Regions from separate parts of the Streptomyces sp. NPDC059743 genome, predicted to be linked through region 4. Evidence: riboswitches for the same ligand, from Rfam matches in the RefSeq annotation. Region 4 holds a riboswitch; each other region holds the start of a gene.

The links. Region 4 has a riboswitch for cyclic di-AMP ahead of ACFV6H_RS15060 (M23 family metallopeptidase). Riboswitches for the same ligand answer to the same signal wherever they lie in the genome.
Positions count from the first base shown of each region.
Region 1: it holds a riboswitch for cyclic di-AMP, as region 4 does, so the genes downstream of both, ACFV6H_RS05315 (transglycosylase family protein) here and ACFV6H_RS15060 (M23 family metallopeptidase) in region 4, are expected to answer to the same signal.
Region 2: it holds a riboswitch for cyclic di-AMP, as region 4 does, so the genes downstream of both, ACFV6H_RS21510 (M23 family metallopeptidase) here and ACFV6H_RS15060 (M23 family metallopeptidase) in region 4, are expected to answer to the same signal.
Region 3: it holds a riboswitch for cyclic di-AMP, as region 4 does, so the genes downstream of both, ACFV6H_RS07345 (peptidoglycan DD-metalloendopeptidase family protein) here and ACFV6H_RS15060 (M23 family metallopeptidase) in region 4, are expected to answer to the same signal.

Region 1 is NZ_JBHWGS010000002.1:478,347-482,552, forward strand. Features, by position in the region: gene ACFV6H_RS05305 (cytochrome P450) at 1-982, shown strand, start outside; gene ACFV6H_RS05310 (transglycosylase family protein) at 1,165-2,040, shown strand; cyclic di-AMP (ydaO/yuaA leader) riboswitch at 2,499-2,671, shown strand; gene ACFV6H_RS05315 (transglycosylase family protein) at 2,674-3,498, shown strand; gene eno (phosphopyruvate hydratase) at 3,834-4,206, shown strand, end outside.
Region 2 is NZ_JBHWGS010000011.1:293,856-298,061, reverse strand. Features, by position in the region: gene ACFV6H_RS21515 (PrsW family intramembrane metalloprotease) at 1-1,062, shown strand, start outside; gene ACFV6H_RS21510 (M23 family metallopeptidase) at 1,400-2,431, opposite strand; cyclic di-AMP (ydaO/yuaA leader) riboswitch at 2,443-2,597, opposite strand; gene ACFV6H_RS21505 (PP2C family protein-serine/threonine phosphatase) at 2,937-4,067, opposite strand.
Region 3 is NZ_JBHWGS010000003.1:351,210-355,415, reverse strand. Features, by position in the region: gene ACFV6H_RS07355 (S8 family serine peptidase) at 1-869, opposite strand, end outside; gene ACFV6H_RS07350 (tyrosine-protein phosphatase) at 1,062-1,859, opposite strand; cyclic di-AMP (ydaO/yuaA leader) riboswitch at 2,265-2,457, shown strand; gene ACFV6H_RS07345 (peptidoglycan DD-metalloendopeptidase family protein) at 2,462-3,418, shown strand; gene ACFV6H_RS07340 (SGNH/GDSL hydrolase family protein) at 3,624-4,206, shown strand, end outside.
Region 4 is NZ_JBHWGS010000007.1:116,844-121,049, reverse strand. Features, by position in the region: gene ACFV6H_RS15070 (HPr family phosphocarrier protein) at 1-270, shown strand, start outside; gene ACFV6H_RS15065 (GntR family transcriptional regulator) at 419-1,108, opposite strand; gene ACFV6H_RS15060 (M23 family metallopeptidase) at 1,261-2,022, opposite strand; cyclic di-AMP (ydaO/yuaA leader) riboswitch at 2,036-2,205, opposite strand; gene ACFV6H_RS15055 (M16 family metallopeptidase) at 2,513-3,895, opposite strand; gene ACFV6H_RS15050 (pitrilysin family protein) at 3,913-4,206, opposite strand, start outside.

The sequences.
Region 1 (4,206 bases), on a different contig from region 4:
CAATATCGATCCGCCCGACCACACCCGGCTGCGCCGGCTGGTGTCCAAGGCGTTCACGCCCCGGCGCATCGCGGAGTTCGGGCCTCGCGTCCAGCAGCTCACCGACCGGCTCATCGACGGTTTCGCGGCGAAGGGCGAGGCGGATCTGATCCATGACTTCGCCTTCCCGCTGCCCATCTACGCGATCTGCGATCTGCTCGGCGTACCGGCCGAGGACCAGGACGACTTCCGCGACTGGGCCGGCATGATGATCCGGCATTCAAAAGCCGGCCACGGCGGCGGGCCGCGCGGCGGTGTGGCGCGGTCGGTCAAGAAGATCCGGGGATATCTGGCCGAACTCATCCACCGTAAAAGGGAGAATCCGGGCGACGATCTGATCTCCGGCCTCGTCCGGGCCAGTGACGACGGCGAGCATCTCACCGAGAACGAGGCCGCGGCGATGGCCTTCATCATCCTCTTCGCCGGTTTCGAGACCACCGTCAACCTGATCGGTAACGGCGTCCATACGCTGATGCGCCACCCGGAGCAGCGCGCCCGGCTTCAGCGGTCGCTCGACGCGGGCGAGACGGAGCTGCTCGCGACGGGTGTCGAGGAACTGCTGCGCCACGACGGTCCGGTGGAGCTGGCGACCTGGCGGTACGCCACCGAGCCGGTGACGCTCGGCGGGCAGCGGATCGCGGTGGGCGATCCCGTACTCGTCGTACTCGCCGCGGCGGACCGCGACCCGGAACGGTTCGCCTCGCCCGACACACTCGATCTCGCACGGCGTGACAATCAGCACCTCGGCTACGGGCACGGCATCCACTACTGCCTCGGCGCACCGCTCGCCCGCCTTGAAGGACAGACCGCTCTCGCGACGCTGCTGACCCGGCTGCCCGATGTGCGGCTTGCCGTGGATCCTGCCGATTTGCGCTGGCGCGGAGGGCTCATCATGCGTGGATTGCGCACACTTCCGGTGCAGTTCACGCCATTGTCCGGCTGATGGACCGCTGCCGGTTTCGAGGCCCGATCAGGAAGCTGCAACTGACGGACCGTCAGGAATGTGACTTTCACGTGATCTCCGCTGCATCGACTTGTGACAGACGTTCGAGTACCGCTACGTTCACCGACGACTCAGCAGCAACACGCCGTAGTCGAAACGACAGTCACACGGAAGGCAAGCGCATGCGCTCCGCGAACGGCCGACACCGCAGACCACGCCAGGCCCCCGCTCTGATCGTCGCCGCTGGGGTGACCGGGTCGGCGATCGCCATCCCGCTGTTCGCCGCCTCGGGCGCCAGCGCGGCGGACGCCTCCACCTGGGACCGTGTCTCCGAATGCGAGAGCGGCGGTATGTGGAGCGCGGACCTCGGCAACGGCTACTACGGCGGCCTCCAGCTCGGCCAGGAGACCTGGGACGCCTTCGGCGGCGGCGCGTACGCGGCCCGGCCCGACCTCGCCAGCCGTTCCCAGCAGATCACCGTGGCGGAGAAGATCCTCGAAGCGCAGGGCTCGAAGGTCTGGTCGAGCTGTGCGTCGGTCTCCGGGCTGACGGGCACCCTGCTGCCCGGTGTCGGTCTCGGAAGCGGCTCCGGCTCCGGCTCCGGCTCCACGGGAGCCTCGCAGGGCGACCAGGGCGCCGATCCGACGGGCAGTCCCTCCGGCGCTCCGGACGCCGAGCCCTCCGCTCCGGCCGACGGAACGGGCGTGCGGCCCGGCGAGCCGGTCCCTTCCGGTTCGGCCGGCACGCCCACGTCCGGAGCTTCCGCGGACGGCGCCGAGGGCACCGACGGGCTCGGCCTCGGTGGCACTGCCACCGGCGGTACGGAGTCGGCCAAGGGCAAGCACCGCGGTGAGGCCGCCCAGGAGGATGCCGTAACGGGCAATTCGGATGAAGGACTTGAATACGGTCGCCATGCCTCACGAGGTGACGGCCTGTCGCGCAGTACGGACGGCCTGCCGGATCGTACGGAATCGCCCGCTCCGGCGGAGGCCGATCAGCCCGCCGAGCGCAACTGGCTGGTCGCCGACGGGCAGAAGGTGCTCGGCGGGTGGCTGTAAGGCGTACGGGCCGATGGCTGTGAGGTGAGCGAGGGCGGCCGGTACCGGCCGCCCTCGGTGCGTTCTCGGTGTGTTCTCGCCGGCCGTGGCCCTGATCCCGCCCGTGGTCCCGGCCTTGATGCCGCCTTGATTCAATCCTTGGTCCAGCCCTTGGTTCAGCCCTTGATCCCGCCGTGAAGTGGCGCGGATTCAGAGGGTAGTTCGCGGTTCTATGTCCGCTTCTGTGCAAGTGAGACAAGGGTCTCTTTGTTGCAACTAGGGACTTTTGCCCTGTGCGTTGCCCTGCTTTCTGCTCCCACCAGCGGAAATGCGTAAACCTGGGCGGTGGGTAAGGGCGTTATTTCCCTGATGTCTCCTTTGAAGAACCGGCGGGCCTGTGATTACGGTCTGAACCGCTCGCACCGCGGGCCTCGTCGACCGTCACGCCGAATCCTGCCGTCGGTCGGGGGGAGTAGTCGTCGCGTCATGCGCCGAAGGCAGGAGCGGGGGACCCACGGTTTGTGCCGGCCCCGGCCGTCGAGAGACGGCCGACGACCGGCTCGGGGTGAAGCCGGATGCGCGAGCGTCCGGCCGGGCAACTCACTTGGCCCGAACCCGACAGCTCACCTCGTAGGCGTCGGTGAGGAGAGTTCCATGCCGCGTTCCAGCAAAGGTTCCAGCAAGGGCAAGCACCGCCGTCCCTCCCGCTCCGTGACCGCCCGCTATGCCACGCTCGCCGGAATCACCGGTGCCGCCGTCGCGGTCCCGCTGATCGGCGCCACCTCCGCCTCCGCCGCGACCGCCTCCGAGTGGGACCGGGTCGCCCAGTGCGAGTCCGGCGGCAACTGGTCCATCAACACCGGTAACGGGTACTACGGCGGCCTCCAGTTCAGCAGCTCCACCTGGGCCGCGTACGGAGGCACCGCCTACGCGGCCAGGGCCGACCTCGCCTCGAAGTCCCAGCAGATAACGGTCGCCGAGAAGGTGCTGGCCGGCCAGGGCAAGGGCGCGTGGCCCACCTGTGGCGTCAACCTCTCCAACGCCGCGTACGACGGTGGCTCGGCCGGCACAGGCTCCGGTTCCGGTACGGGCTCCGGTTCCGGCTCGGGCTCCGGGTCCGGTTCGAACTCCGGCGGCGGCTCTGATTCCGGTTCCGGTTCCGGTTCCGGTACACAGGACCAGGCCGCCCAGCAGCAGGCGCAGCCCCAGCAGCAGACCCGGCCCGCCCAGCCCAAGCGGCAGCAGGCGCAGCCCGCCTCGCGCGGCGAGAGCCGCGCCGCCACGGATGCCGCCACCGGCGCCGCCACCACGTTCAAGAAGGGCGACGGCGAGTACAAGGTCAAGTCCGGTGACAGCCTCTCCAAGATCGCCGCCGCGCACCAGGTCAAGGGCGGCTGGAAGAAGCTGTTCGAGCTGAACAAGGACATCGTCCGCGACGCCGATCTCATCTACCCGGGCCAGCAGCTCCATCTGACCTGACCTGACCTGACCCGACCCGACCCGACCCGAGCTGACCTGACTCGCCCGGCCCGGCGCGTGATCCCCGTACGCGCCGGGCCGCGGTCTGCGCCTGTCCGGGCGTACGCGAGGGATACGCAGGGAGGACTCAGGACGGACTCAGGACGGACGCGGAGGGTACTCGGAGCGGTGCTCAACACGGCACTCAAGGCGGTGCTCATCGGCGCGCCGAGGCGCTCGGGTGCTTGATCCGTCCCAGCGGGCGGGCACCGGCCGGCCGACGCCTCCGGGCCGGTTAGGCTCATGCCGCAAGGCCAATGAGACCCTGCACTCCAAGCGTCACATCCCAGAAGGAGATGCTCGTGCCGTCCATCGACGTCGTCGTAGCCCGGGAAATCCTGGACTCCCGAGGCAACCCCACGGTCGAGGTCGAGGTCGGCCTCGACGACGGCAGCACCGGCCGTGCTGCCGTCCCGTCCGGTGCCTCCACCGGTGCGTTCGAGGCCGTGGAACTCCGTGACGGAGACGCCAACCGCTATCTGGGCAAGGGCGTCGAGAAGGCCGTACTGGCCGTCATCGAGCAGCTCGGCCCGGAGCTCGTCGGCTACGACGCCACCGAGCAGCGCCTGATCGACCAGGCCATGATCGACCTGGACGCCACCGAGAACAAGGGCTCGCTGGGCGCCAACGCCATCCTCGGTGTCTCGCTCGCCGTCGCGCACGCCGCCT
Region 2 (4,206 bases), on a different contig from region 4:
GTCGCGGCCTTCCGCTGGCTGGACCGCGTCGATCCAGGGCCCTGGCGGAATCTGCTGTTCTCGTTCGCCTGGGGCGCCTTCGCCGCCGCCCTGGTCGCGATCATCGCCAACACCTTCGCGATCCGGTGGATAGCCACCGCCACCGCCGACCCGGCCGGCGCGGAGTCCCTGGGCGTCACGGTGATAGCGCCGGTCGTGGAGGAGAGCGCCAAGGCCGCGGCGATCCTGCTGGTCTTCCTGTTCCGCAGACGGGACTTCACCGGGCTGGTCGACGGAGTCGTGTTCGCGGGCTTCACCGCCACCGGCTTCGCCTTCACCGAGAACATCCTCTATCTCGGCAGCGCCTTCGGCGAGGACCGGAGCGCGGGCAGCGCAGGCCTGGCCTCCATAACGGCGGCGACCTTCTTCGTACGGGTGGTGCTGGCGCCGTTCGCGCACCCGCTCTTCACCGTGCTCACGGGCATAGGCTTCGGCCTGGCGGCGACGGCGGCCCGCCACCAGAAGATCCGGCGGCTGGCCCTCCCGCCGCTCGGTCTGGCGCTGGCGATGGGTATGCACGCACTGTGGAACGGCTCGACGTCGCTCTTCGGCCCGTTCGGCTTCTACGCCGTGTACGCGGTGTTCATGGTGCCGGTCTTCGGGCTGCTGACCTGGCTGGCAATCTGGAGCAGACAGCGCGAGCTGCGTACGGTCTCGGCCGAGCTGCCCGCGTACGCGGCGGCGGGCTGGCTGCCTGCGTCCGCGCCTCAGGCGCTCTCCTCGATGCGGGCGCGCACGGTGGCGCGCGATTTCGCGGCCCGTACGTACGGACCTCAGGCGTCCAGATCGGTCGGCGAGTACGAGGCGTTCGCGACGTCCCTGGCGTTTCTGCGCCATGACGCCCAGCGCGGCAGGACCGGCCCGGACTTCGTGGAGCGCGAGCAGGAGCTGCTGCACCATCTCTGGGAACGCAGGGAGACGGCCGGGCCCGCGCTGACCTATGCCGCGCGGGCCACGGGCCGGGTGCCGGTGCCGCCGCCGTACATCGACTACGACGGCTACAACCCGTACCGCCAGTACTGACGACCTACTGCCAGCCAACGACCGGCCGAAGACCGACGGGACCGGCGGCCCAGGCGTCGGGGGGCTAGGTCCTGTCCGGCCGGTCTTCGTGGATCAGCCCGGGGCGTCCGGTGCGGTGCATCGCAAGGCGGAGGATTGCCCGTGTACTGGATGTACTCGGGCAACTCCGACAACGCGGCGAGGTGCCGTGCCGGGCGTTCCGGGCCCACGAAGACCGGCCGGACAGGGCCTAGCGCCGGAGCCGCCGGGGACGGGGACAGCGTGATGCCACGGGGATCAAGCCGAGGGCCGAGGAGCGCGGTCGGGCGGCGGCACTCAGGGAGTCACGCGGCGTGGCTCAGGGAGCCAGGCCCTTGCTGCGCAGCCAGCTCATGGGATCGACACCGGAGCCGCCCGCCGTGTGGACTTCGAGGTGCAGATGCGGCCCGGTCACATTGCCGGTCGCGCCGACCCGGCCGATGGTCTCGCCGGTGGTGACCTTCTGCCCGGCGGTGACGGTCATCGAGGACTGGTGGCAGTACCAGATCTCCGTACCGTCATCCAGCTCCAGGATGGTCCGGTAGCCGTACGAGCCCGACCAGCCGGCCGAGGTGACCGTGCCGCTGTGCACGGCCTTGACCGGCGTGCCCGTCGGAGCGGCGAAGTCCAGACCGGTGTGGTAGCCGGAGGACCACATGGAGCCGGACTCACCGTAGGTGGAGGTGATGGTGTACGAGGAGGTGGGAAGAGCGAAACTGGCGGCCAGCTTCGCGAGGCGCTCCGCCTCCGCCTTGGCCCTGGCCTCCGCCTCGGCCTTCTTCTTCGCCTCTTCGATCTTCTTCTCGGCCTCGGTCTGCTGCTTCTTGGCCAGTGCCGCGGCCTGCTCGGCCGCAGCGCGCTCCGCAGCCGCCTTCTCCGTGGCGTCGGCCTCGTTCTGCTGCTGCTCGGCCTGCTGGAGGATCCGGGCCCGCAGGGCCTCGCCCGCGTCCGTGGCGCCCTGTTCCGCGTCCGCCGCCGTCATACCGGCGGTGGTGAGCGGTGCGCTGGCCAGCAGATCCGGCTCGGCCTCGTCGGCCGCCAGCGATCCCATGCCCGGGAGCGAACCGGCGTCGGGAAGATTGTCCGTGATGGCGTCGGGCAGGGATATGGAGACCGCGGGCTTGTCCTGCGCGGTGGCCATACCGCCCGCGCCGACGGCGGCTATGACACCCACGCCGAGGACGGTGGAGCTACGGGCGAAGCCGTTGCGCTGCTTGCCGACGCGATGCCTGCCGCGTACCGGGCGTACGGACTCCTCGGTGGGATTCCACTCGCCCCATGCCCGCTCCGGCTCGGTGCCGAAGGAGGTGGTTTCGAAGGGGACCGTGGGGGCAGGCTGATTGGACGCCACTGAGGCGCACTCCTTTCCTTCCTTCTCGCCTACCGGGTTAGCTGACGGGTTCGGAGCAGGAAGGTCTCCTACGGTCGCCCTGAGCTGCGCAAGGCAGCAAAGAACTCCCGATTCACCCCAATTGGTGGTTCCCCGGTTCCCTTGCGGGATTCGGCGCGTGAGCACGGTGCCGACTCTTACGACGGCTGGGACGACCGCGCTGCGTTATCGAACGTTAATAGAGACCGGGCCCTTATTCCAAGCCGTTCCGGGTGATCATTAACAACTTCGCATCGGACACACCAGGGCACATGCATACGCAATCGGGCGAGCTGACTGCCTTTCAGCACGCCCGGCATACCTGACGGTATGTCAAATGTTATGCGGAGGGATACCTATCGATCACACACGGTGGTGACGGCCCGACGGACCGCGCGCGAGCACGCCCGGGACACGTGGGACGCCCGGAGCACAGGGATCGCGCGGGACATGCAGGACGCCCAGGACACGTCCGTCAGGGAACGAGTCAGGGCACGAGAGGTATCGTCCTGCGCCGTTCCGGCTCGACCTCCGTGGGCCGGTTCACCGCCAGCAGCGCCATGTCGTCCTGGCTCCCGCCGCCCGTGTGCAGCCGTACGTCGTCGATCAGCGCCTGGAGCAGTTCGTCGGGCCCTTGGAAGATCCGTCCGTCGAGCCGGTCGCGCGGCACATAGAAGACACCACGGGAATCACGCGCCTCGGAGAGTCCGTCCGTGTAGAAGAGCAGCGTCGATCCAACCGGGTACTTGGCCTGCTGGGCACGGTCCGGCCAGGCGCCCAGTTCGCTCATCCCGAGCGGCAGCGCGGGATCGCGCGTCTCCAGCATCCGTACCGCGCCGTTCTCGCACATCAGCAGCGGATCGGGATGCCCTCGGTTGACCAGCTTCACCACATCTCCGTCGTGCGGGATCTCGGCGAGCACGGCCGTGGTGAAGCCTTCGAACGCGTCCAGCCCGCCACGTCTGGTCCCGTCGCGCGTGAGAGCCCGCTCCAGCCGCTGCGCCACGCCCTCCAGCGAGCTCTCCTGTTCGGCGGCCTCCCGGAAGGACCCGATGACGACGGCCACCGCCTCGACCGCCTCAAGCCCTTTCCCCCGTACGTCCCCGACCACCAGTCGTACTCCGTACGGCGTGTCCTGTACGGCGAAGAGGTCGCCGCCGATGAACGCGCCTTCCTGGGCCGCCTCGTACCGCGCGGCGATACGCAGCCCGCCGATCCGTTCGGCGGGTCTCGGCAGCACCGCCCGTTGAGCGGTCTCGGCGATGATCCGGGCGGAGGCGAGCCGCTGCCCGCTGCGGCGCAGCACTCCGCTGATGTACAGCGCGAGGAGCGAGACGACCACAACGGTCAGCAGCTCGCTGAGCGCCTCCAGCGTCATGAGCGAGTTGGCGTAGAGATGCATCGCCAGCTCGAAGAGCAGCGAGGCGATGGCGACCAGCAGCGTGCCGATCAGCGGGTAGAACGGCGCGGCGACCAGCGGGGCCGCCGCGTAGAGTGGGGCGGCCGTGACACGTGTCGGAGTCAGGGAGTCGAAGATCACTCCGACGACGAGCACGAGCAGAGGCAGAACGCGGACCAGCCGCCGCCCGGTACGGACCCGGCCGCCCGAAACCGGCACCCCGTCACTCGACGTGAGACCGACCGTCTCGTCGGCCCGCCGACCGCTGCCGCTCAGGCACTCCCTGAGCCTCCTCAGCTTCCCCACCAGTGGTCACCTGCCCGGTTCCGCCTAGGGCTACGGACGGTACCGCGCCCCA
Region 3 (4,206 bases), on a different contig from region 4:
CCATGGCCGAAGACGTCCTCGGTGCCGCCGCTGCCGGAGAAGTCCTTGGCCTCGACGATCCGGCCCGTCAGATCGGGATGTGTCGTATCCGCGCCGGTGTCGAGGACGGCGACCTTGACTCCCTGGCCCCGGTAGCCGGCGTCCCAGGCGGCGGGCGCGTTGATCTGCGCCGTACTGCGGTCCAGGACGGCGTTCACCTTGCCGTCCAGCCAGATCCTGGGAGTCGCTCGCAGATCGCGGGCGGTCATGGTGTCCCCGGCCGGCGCGAGCGTGTGCCAGAACGTACCGAGATCGCCGCCGGGTATCCGCAGCGAGCGGGCGCCGATGCTCTCCAGCAGGCGCGAGGGTACGGAGTCGTCCTGGAACCCGGACAGGGAACGCAGGGTCTCGGCGGCCTGTGCTCCGGAGGCCTGTGTTCCTGCGGCTTGTGCTTCGGAGGGCTGGGCGACGATCAGCGGGAGCGAGTCGGTGTGGGCCTCGTCGTATCCCTGCGAGACGAGCGCGGTCACATCGAACAGTTCCCGGTCGAGTGTTCCCGCCGACACCAGGTCCGCAGCGTCGGACGGCAGTACGGACAGCCGGCCGTCCTGCTCGGCGGTCCGGAAGAGGATGCCGTCGCGGCCAGGACCGGGCTGGACCGAGGCCGAGCGCTTTCCGTCCGGGCCCGTGGTGAGCGTCACCCGGTCACCGGTGATCAGCCGTACCGTCGTGGGCGTGCCCACCGAGGTGGCGCCGGTCGAGTCGGCGGTGCCGACGGGCCCGTCGGTCACCGTGTCCCGGGCGGAGGGCCGGGCCGCGACCGGCGCCACGGCACCCACGGTCATCAGCAAGGCCATGGATACCGCCGCCGTCAGGCGGATACGTCTCATTTGTCCAGCCCTTTCGTTCAACTCCGCTGTCACGCGCTGTTGGACAGAATCTGGTAGGGCTGGAGCGGCTGTCACTGGTTCATGGGTGGCGTGGTTGAGACATGTCCCAACCACGCCACGGCCACGAACACCGGATCGGGCACGGGAAGTCGGCGGGACGGGACCTACCGGACAGGACTCACCGGACAGGACCTAATCGAGGAGGCGGGCGCGCAGCCGCTCACGTGTCTCGGGCGCGAGCCCCAGTCCCTCGGTGAGATAGGTGTCGGTGGTGCCCCAGGCCTTCTCGATGGTCTCGAAGGCCGCCGCGAGATACTCGGCGCGCGCGTCGAAGAGCGGGCTGAGCAGGTCCATCACCTCGGTGGACATTCCGGCGGGCGAATTGTCGCTGCGCCGGACCGGATAGCGGCGGTGCGGATCGTTCGACTTGAGATAGTCCGCCTCGATCGCCTCGGGCTCCACCCCGACCGCGAGCAGGGCCACGGCGACCGAGAGACCGGCCCGGTCCTTGCCCGCCGCGCAGTGCATGAGCGCCGGCATGCTGTCCTCGGCGAGGGCGTGCAGGACACGGCTGTGCTCGGCGGTGCGGTCCTTGATGATCGAGCGGTACGAGTCGGTCATCCGGGCCGCGGCCTTGCCGTCCGCGAGGAGCGAGCGGAGCTGGTCCAGATCGCCGTCCCTGACCATCCGCCAGAACTCGGCGCCGTCGGCCGGGTCGGTGAGCGGAATGTTCACATTGCGTACGCCGGGCAGCTCCACGTCCGCTCCGTCGAGCTTCAGATCGGCGGCATTGCGGAAGTCGAAGATCGTGTGAAGCCCGAGGGACGAGAGAAAGGCCGCGTCGGCCGCGGTGGCATTGGCGAGATGACCGCTGCGGAAGAGCCTGCCCGGCCGCACCTGCCTGCCGTCCGTGGTGGGCAGTCCTCCGACATCACGGAAGTTGCGCACGCCGGCCAGCTCGGGCTCTGTCGACGGGACCTGCTGCGTCACGGCCTGCTCCTCCGTGTCTGCCGTCGGCGCGGCTCGCCGACGCTGTCGACCTCTGACACTACGACATCTGTTCGTGTGGCAATCAGTTCGGCTGTCGGGAATCCGATGGGAGCATTCGGACATTATTCGCTGATAGATATCGCCCAAATGTGCATCTGTCCGTATTGGGTGATTCCTTATGTCCTGCCCCGGTCGCGGATGAGATGGGTTCCGGTCCGTGACCAGGATCATATCCGTGACGTTCCGTGGTGATGACATGTATTCGAATTCCTTGTCTGGAGCGGAGTTCGGAGGCCGTCGTCCACTCAGGGTGACCGGTAAAGCCGGGTTAAATGCGAGTGCGTCTTGTCGGTGGAAAAGGATCGCTTGTTCCGCTCGCCCCACTCGCCTACGTTCACCCTCAATCCGGACGGACCGCCGAATCCTGCCGCCGCCCGGAATTCGTATCGTCAAGCAACGCGTGGCAGGAGCGGGGGACCCAGGTAGTACGCCGGTCCGGAAACTCCGGAACGGCTTGGGGTGAAGTCGCGCGACAATCGCGACCGGGCATCTCCCGTCCGAACCCGACAGCTCACCTCGCAGGCGCCGGAGAGGAATTCGCCATGCCCGCGAAGGGTAAGCACCGCCGTCCCAAGGCCAACAACCCGGTATCGCGCGGATTCATAGCCGCCGGTACCGGCGGAGCCGCCATCGCACTTCCGCTCATCGGCGCCACCGGCGCGCACGCCGCCGTGAAGGCCGCACCGGCCACCGCGCCCGAGGCCGTCACCCAGCAACAGCTCGGCGTGGAGCAGACCGTCGTGGAGCACGTCGGCGCGAAGAAGGCCGGCGCCAAGAAGGGCGCCACCAAGACCCGGGTCTACACCGTGGTCGCGGGCGACTCCCTGTCGAAGATCGCCAAGAAGCAGCATGTCCACGGTGGCTGGCACAAGCTGTACGCGGACAACCGCGAGGCCGTCGGGCCGAACCCGTCGCTGATCCACCCCGGGCTGAAGCTGACCATCAAGGCGCGCGGCGCAGACCATACGCGTCCCGCGAAGCCGGCCGAGCCGACAGAGCCGTCCAAGTCTTCCGACAGCGCCTCGGACGACACCGGTGCCTCGGATCCGTCCACCACCACGCCGGCCGACACGCCGGAGCAGAGCAGCGGCTCCGGCTTCACCACGCCCGTCGACGATCCGCAGATCGGCACTCCGTACCGTGCCTCGGGCAGCAGTTGGGCCAGCGGCTACCACACCGGTGTGGACTTCCTGGTGGACACGGGCACCGAGGTGAAGGCGGTCGGCGCGGGCACGGTCGTGACGGCGGGCTGGGGCGGCTCGTACGGTAATCAGGTCGTCATCGAGCACAGCGACGGCCACTACTCGCAGTACGCCCATCTGTCCTCGATATCCGTCTCCGAGGGCGACACCGTCAGCGAGGGCCAGCAGATCGGTCTCTCCGGCGCCACCGGCAATGTCACGGGACCGCATCTGCACTTCGAGATCCGTACCGGACCGGAGTACGGCTCGGACATCGACCCGCTGGCGTATCTCCGCGATCAGGGTGTCAATATCTGAGGTACGGCACCGACTGAGGCATGGCGTCGTTCTTGCTGCGTTCTCCGTTCTCTGCTCTCCGCCCGGCACCGGTACTTCCGTGTCGGGCGGAGAGCGTTGGGCATATTCCCGCTTGGCCGAAAATTGACCGATGGTGTATCTCACGCCTGGTCAACCCTTCCTTACGGTCGCGTAGGTCACATCTGCGGGTGAAAGATGTGGTGTTGTGGCAGACGATTCGAGATCAAGAAGAAGAGGCGTATTCGGGTCGTACACGGCGATCGGTGACAGCTTCACGGAGGGCGTGGGCGATCCCGGACCCGATGGACGGTATGTCGGCTGGGCGGACCGGCTCGCGGTTCTGCTCGCCGATCGACTGGCTGACCAACTCACCGACCTGGTGACCGACGGTGCCGTCCCGGCCGGTCCTGCGGACACCGTGCACGGTGATTTCCGGTACGCGAATCTCGCCGTACGCGGCCGGCTCCTCGACCAGATCGTCACCGAGCAGATTCCCCGGGCCAAGGAACTCGCCCCCGATCTGGTGACCTTCTGCGGAGGCGGCAATGACATCATCCGGCCCGGCACCGATCCCGACGATGTCGCCGAGCGCTTCGAGCGGGCCGTCGCCGATCTGGCCGGAGCGGTCGGCACGGTCATGGTGACGACCGGCTTCGACACCCGAGGCGTTCCCGTACTCCGTCATCTGCGCGGCAAGATCGCGACGTACACCGCCCATGTACGGGCCATCGCCGACCGCTACGACTGTCCGGTGCTCGATCTCTGGTCCCTCAAGTCCGTCCAGGACA
Region 4 (4,206 bases):
CGCGTCAATGTCGGCTGGGCCGAGGGGCTGCACGCCCGTCCCGCGTCCATCTTCGTCCGTGCCGCCACGGCCGCCGGCGTCCCGGTGACGATCGCGAAGGCCGACGGCAGTCCCGTCAACGCCGCGTCGATGCTCGCGGTGCTCGGTCTGGGCGCGCGCGGCGGCGAGGAGATCGTGCTGGCCTCCGACGCGGACGGCGCGGACGCCGCTCTGGACCGGCTGGCGAAGCTGGTCGCCGAGGGCCTGGACGAGCTGCCCGAGACGGTCTGAACCGTACGGGCCGCGAGAACGGCCCGGCCGTCATTTCGCACGACGGAGCCGCGGTGCGCTGAATTCGGCGCACCGCGGCTCCGTCGTTTTCGTGCGGGCAGCGGAGAATAGGCCGCGCTATTTCATTTCTTTGTATACGGCGAGAATGTTAAGTGCGAGCACTCGCGGTGTTTACAACATGTTGCGAAACCCTCACCTTTTCCCGGCCGCGCTCGGTACGCCGCAGCCGGTGCACCGCCGCCGCGCGCTCCGCGTGCAGGGCGGTCAGGGAGCGCGCGCGCTCCGCGTCGCCGCGCGCCACCGCGTCCACGATCGCGCCGTGCTCGGCCCAGGACTCCACGGGATGCGCGGGCTGGTCGACCACATACATCCAGGCAATCTTGTGCCGGAGCTGGGTGAGCGGAGCGGTGAGCGCCGGGCTGCCCGACGCCTGGGCGAGCGTCTCGTGGAACCAGGCACCGAGCGAGCGCAGATCCTCGCCCTGGCCCCGTCTGGCCCGCTCCTGGCCCAGTCTGACCAGGCCACGGAGCACCTTGAGATGGGCTTCCGTACGGCGCTGGGCCGCGCGCGCCGCGCCCAGCGGCTCCAGGAGCTGCCGTACCTCCAGCAGGTCGGCCGCCTCCTGGTCCGTGGGCTCGGCCACACACGCGCCGACATGGCGGCGGGTAGTCACGAAGCCCTCGGACTCCAGCGTGCGCAGGGCCTCGCGCACCGGGACGCGGGAGACGCCGTAACGCCGCGCGAGCTGCTCCTCGGTGAGCCGGCTGCCCCGTTCGAATACACCGGAGACAATGTCGTCGCGGATCGCCGTGCATACCGAGTGCGCGGGAATGCGCATGTCCGAACCTCCGACTTAATCCGCGCGAAACGCTGCCGATCGACGCCTGTTCCGTGACTCTATTGCAATCAACGCGGATTTCCGATGGGTGCCCGGAATCAATAGATATCTTTTGGCCAGCGCGGGCTTCCATCAGACGTTCACGGCTTTGGTCAGACGTTCACACCGTGTGCGCGCAGATAGGCGACCGGGTCCATGTCGGAGCCGTACTCCGGGCCTGTCCTGGCCTCGAAGTGGAGATGCGGTCCGGTCGCGTTGCCACTCGCGCCGGAGTGACCGATCCGCTGTCCCGACACGACGGTCCCGCCGACGGAGACGGCGATCGAGGAGAGATGGCCGTACTGGGTGTAGGTGCCGTCGGCCATCCGGAGCACGATGTTGTTGCCGTACGAGCCGCCCCAGCCGGCCTCGACAACGGTGCCCGCGCCGACGGCCAGGACCGGAGTACCGGACGCGGCGCGGAAGTCGACGCCCGAGTGGCTGCCGGAGGACCAGAGCGAGCCGCCGGTCCGGTAGCCGGTGGTGATGTACGAGCCGGCGACGGGAAGCCGGAAGGTGCTGAGGCGCCGGCGCTCGGCGGCGCGGGCCGCGCGCTGCTTCTCCGCGCGGATCTCCTTGGCACGGGCCTCGGCGGCCCGCCGGGCCGCGGCCTTCGCCCTGGCCCGCGCGGCGGCGTGGTGCTGGGCCTCGGCCTGGGCGTCGATCGCGTCGGCGAGCGAGTCACCGACGGTCAGGGCCTGGGCCAGCCCGGTCCGGCCAACGGCCCGGGTGTCCGGCTCGGCGGCGTGCGCCGGTGCGGCCAGGGCGCTGATGACACCGGTCGCGGTGAGCGTGGCGGCGCCGACGGCGCTCATACCTCTGCGAGTCCGACGGCTCCGGGCACGATGCTTCCCGGTGGCACGAGTAAACGCCATGTAGCGGCTGGTCCTTTCCTTCCTTCTCGCCTACCGGGTCAGCTGACGGGTTCGGAGCAGGAAGGTCTCCTACGGACGCCTCCGCGCGGGTGTGCGCCAAGGCGTCCGATTCACCCCGGGGACTGCGTGTGGGTCCCCGGCTCCCCAGGCTCGCGCCTGACGGGGACTCGGCGATGGCTGTCCGATGCCGCGGTCGCGGCGGGGTACTGGCGAACAGCCGGACCGACGCTAAGCGGCTCATCTTTCAATCACCAAATGGACAGGGCGTTTTGTAGCGCACACCACAGGGCAGACAGGCAACCTCCGCACTAAAGCGGACATATGAGGAAACCCCGGTGACGAGTGCCACCGGGGTTTATCTCACAGAAGGATTCTCTTTACCGGACTTACCGGGCCGACAGTCTTACCGGGCCGGCATCGGATCACTCGGCGAGCGATCAAAACCGGCCACCAATGACCGTTCGGTCAGTCGGACGGTCGGCAGGATCGGTCAGCCGGAGACAACCGTCACTTCTCCGATACCGAGAGCCGTGACCGGCTCCTTGATCTGCTCGGCGTCCCCGACGAGCACGGTGACGAGCCGGTCCACCGGGAAGGCGTTGACCGCCGCGGCCGTCGCCTCGACCGTGCCGGTCTCGGCCAGCCGGGCATAGAGCTGCGCCTGGAAGTCGTCCGGGAGGTGCTGCTCGACCTGGTCGGCCAGCGTGGCCGCGACGGAGGCGGCCGTCTCGTACTTCAGCGGCGCCACGCCCACCAGATTCTGGACGGCCACATCGCGCTCGGCGTCGGTGAGGCCCTCGGCCGCGAGCGTGCGCAGCACCGTCCAGAGGTCGTCCAGCGCCGGGCCCGTGGACGCGGTGTCCACGGAGCCGCTGATGGCGAGCATCGCGGCGCCCGTCGAACCGCCCGGCTCGGTGGGCGCGGAGGAGCGCAGCACCTGCCCGAAGGCCCGCACGCCGTAGGTGTAGCCCTTCTCCTCGCGCAGCACCCGGTCGAGCCGGGAGGTGAGCGTGCCGCCCAGACAGTAGGTGCCGAGCACCTGGGCGGGCCAGACACGGTCGTGCCGGTCCGGGCCGATCCGGCCGATCAGAAGCTGCGTCTGCACGGCTCCGGGCCGGTCCACGATCACCACGCGGCCCGTGTCGTCGGCGGTCACGGGCGGTACGGGACGCGGCGCGGCGGTGTCACCGGTCCAGGTGCCGAGAGTCTCCGCGAGCACCTCGTCCAGATCGACACCGGTGAGATCGCCGACGACCACGGCGGTGGCCGTGGCGGGACGCACATACGCCTCGTAGAAGGCGCGGACGGCCGAGGCGTCGATACGCTCCACCGTCTCCTCGGTGCCCTGGCGCGGCCGGGACATCCGTGAGGCGGCGGGGAACAGCTCCTTGGAGAGCTGCTTGGCGGCGCGGCGGCCCGGGTTGGCGGTCTCGTGCGGGATCTCGTCGAGCCGGTTCCGTACGAGCCGCTCGACCTCGCTGTCCGCGAAGGCGGGCGCGCGCAGCGCCTCGGCGAGCAGGCCGAGGGCCTTGGGCAGCCGGGAGACCGGGACCTCCAGGGAGATCCGTACTCCCGGGTGGTCGGCGTGCGCGTCGAGCGTGGCGCCGCAGCGCTCCAGCTCGGCGGCGAACTCCTCGGCGCTGTGCTTGTCGGTGCCCTCGGAGAACGCGCGCGCCATGATCGTGGCAACGCCGTCGAGTCCTTCGGGCTCGGCCTCCAGCGGAGCGTCGAGATTGATCTCGACGGCCACCACCTGCTGTCCCGGGCGGTCGCAGCGCAGCACCGTCAGGCCGTTGTCGAGCGCACCGCGCTCGGGCGCCGGGAAGGCCCAGGGCCTGGCCTCGCCGGCGGTCGGCTGCGGATGGAAGTCCATGGTCACGGCAGCGTCGCTCACTGGTCCGTCCCCTCGTGCTCGTCGGTCTCGTCGCCGGCCGTCCGCGCCGCGTCGGCGGCGTCCTCGGAGGCGAGCGGTTCGTACACCAGCACCGCCCTGTTGTCGGGGCGCAGCCGTGCCGCGGCGACGGCGCGCACCTCCTCCGCGGTGATGTCCAGCACGCGCGTGACGGCCGTCAGCGCGAGCTGCGGATCGCCGAAGAGCACGGCGAACCTGCACAGTTCGTCCGCGCGGCCGGCGACCGTACCGAGCCGGTCCAGCCACTCGCGCTCCAGCTGGGCCTGGGCCCG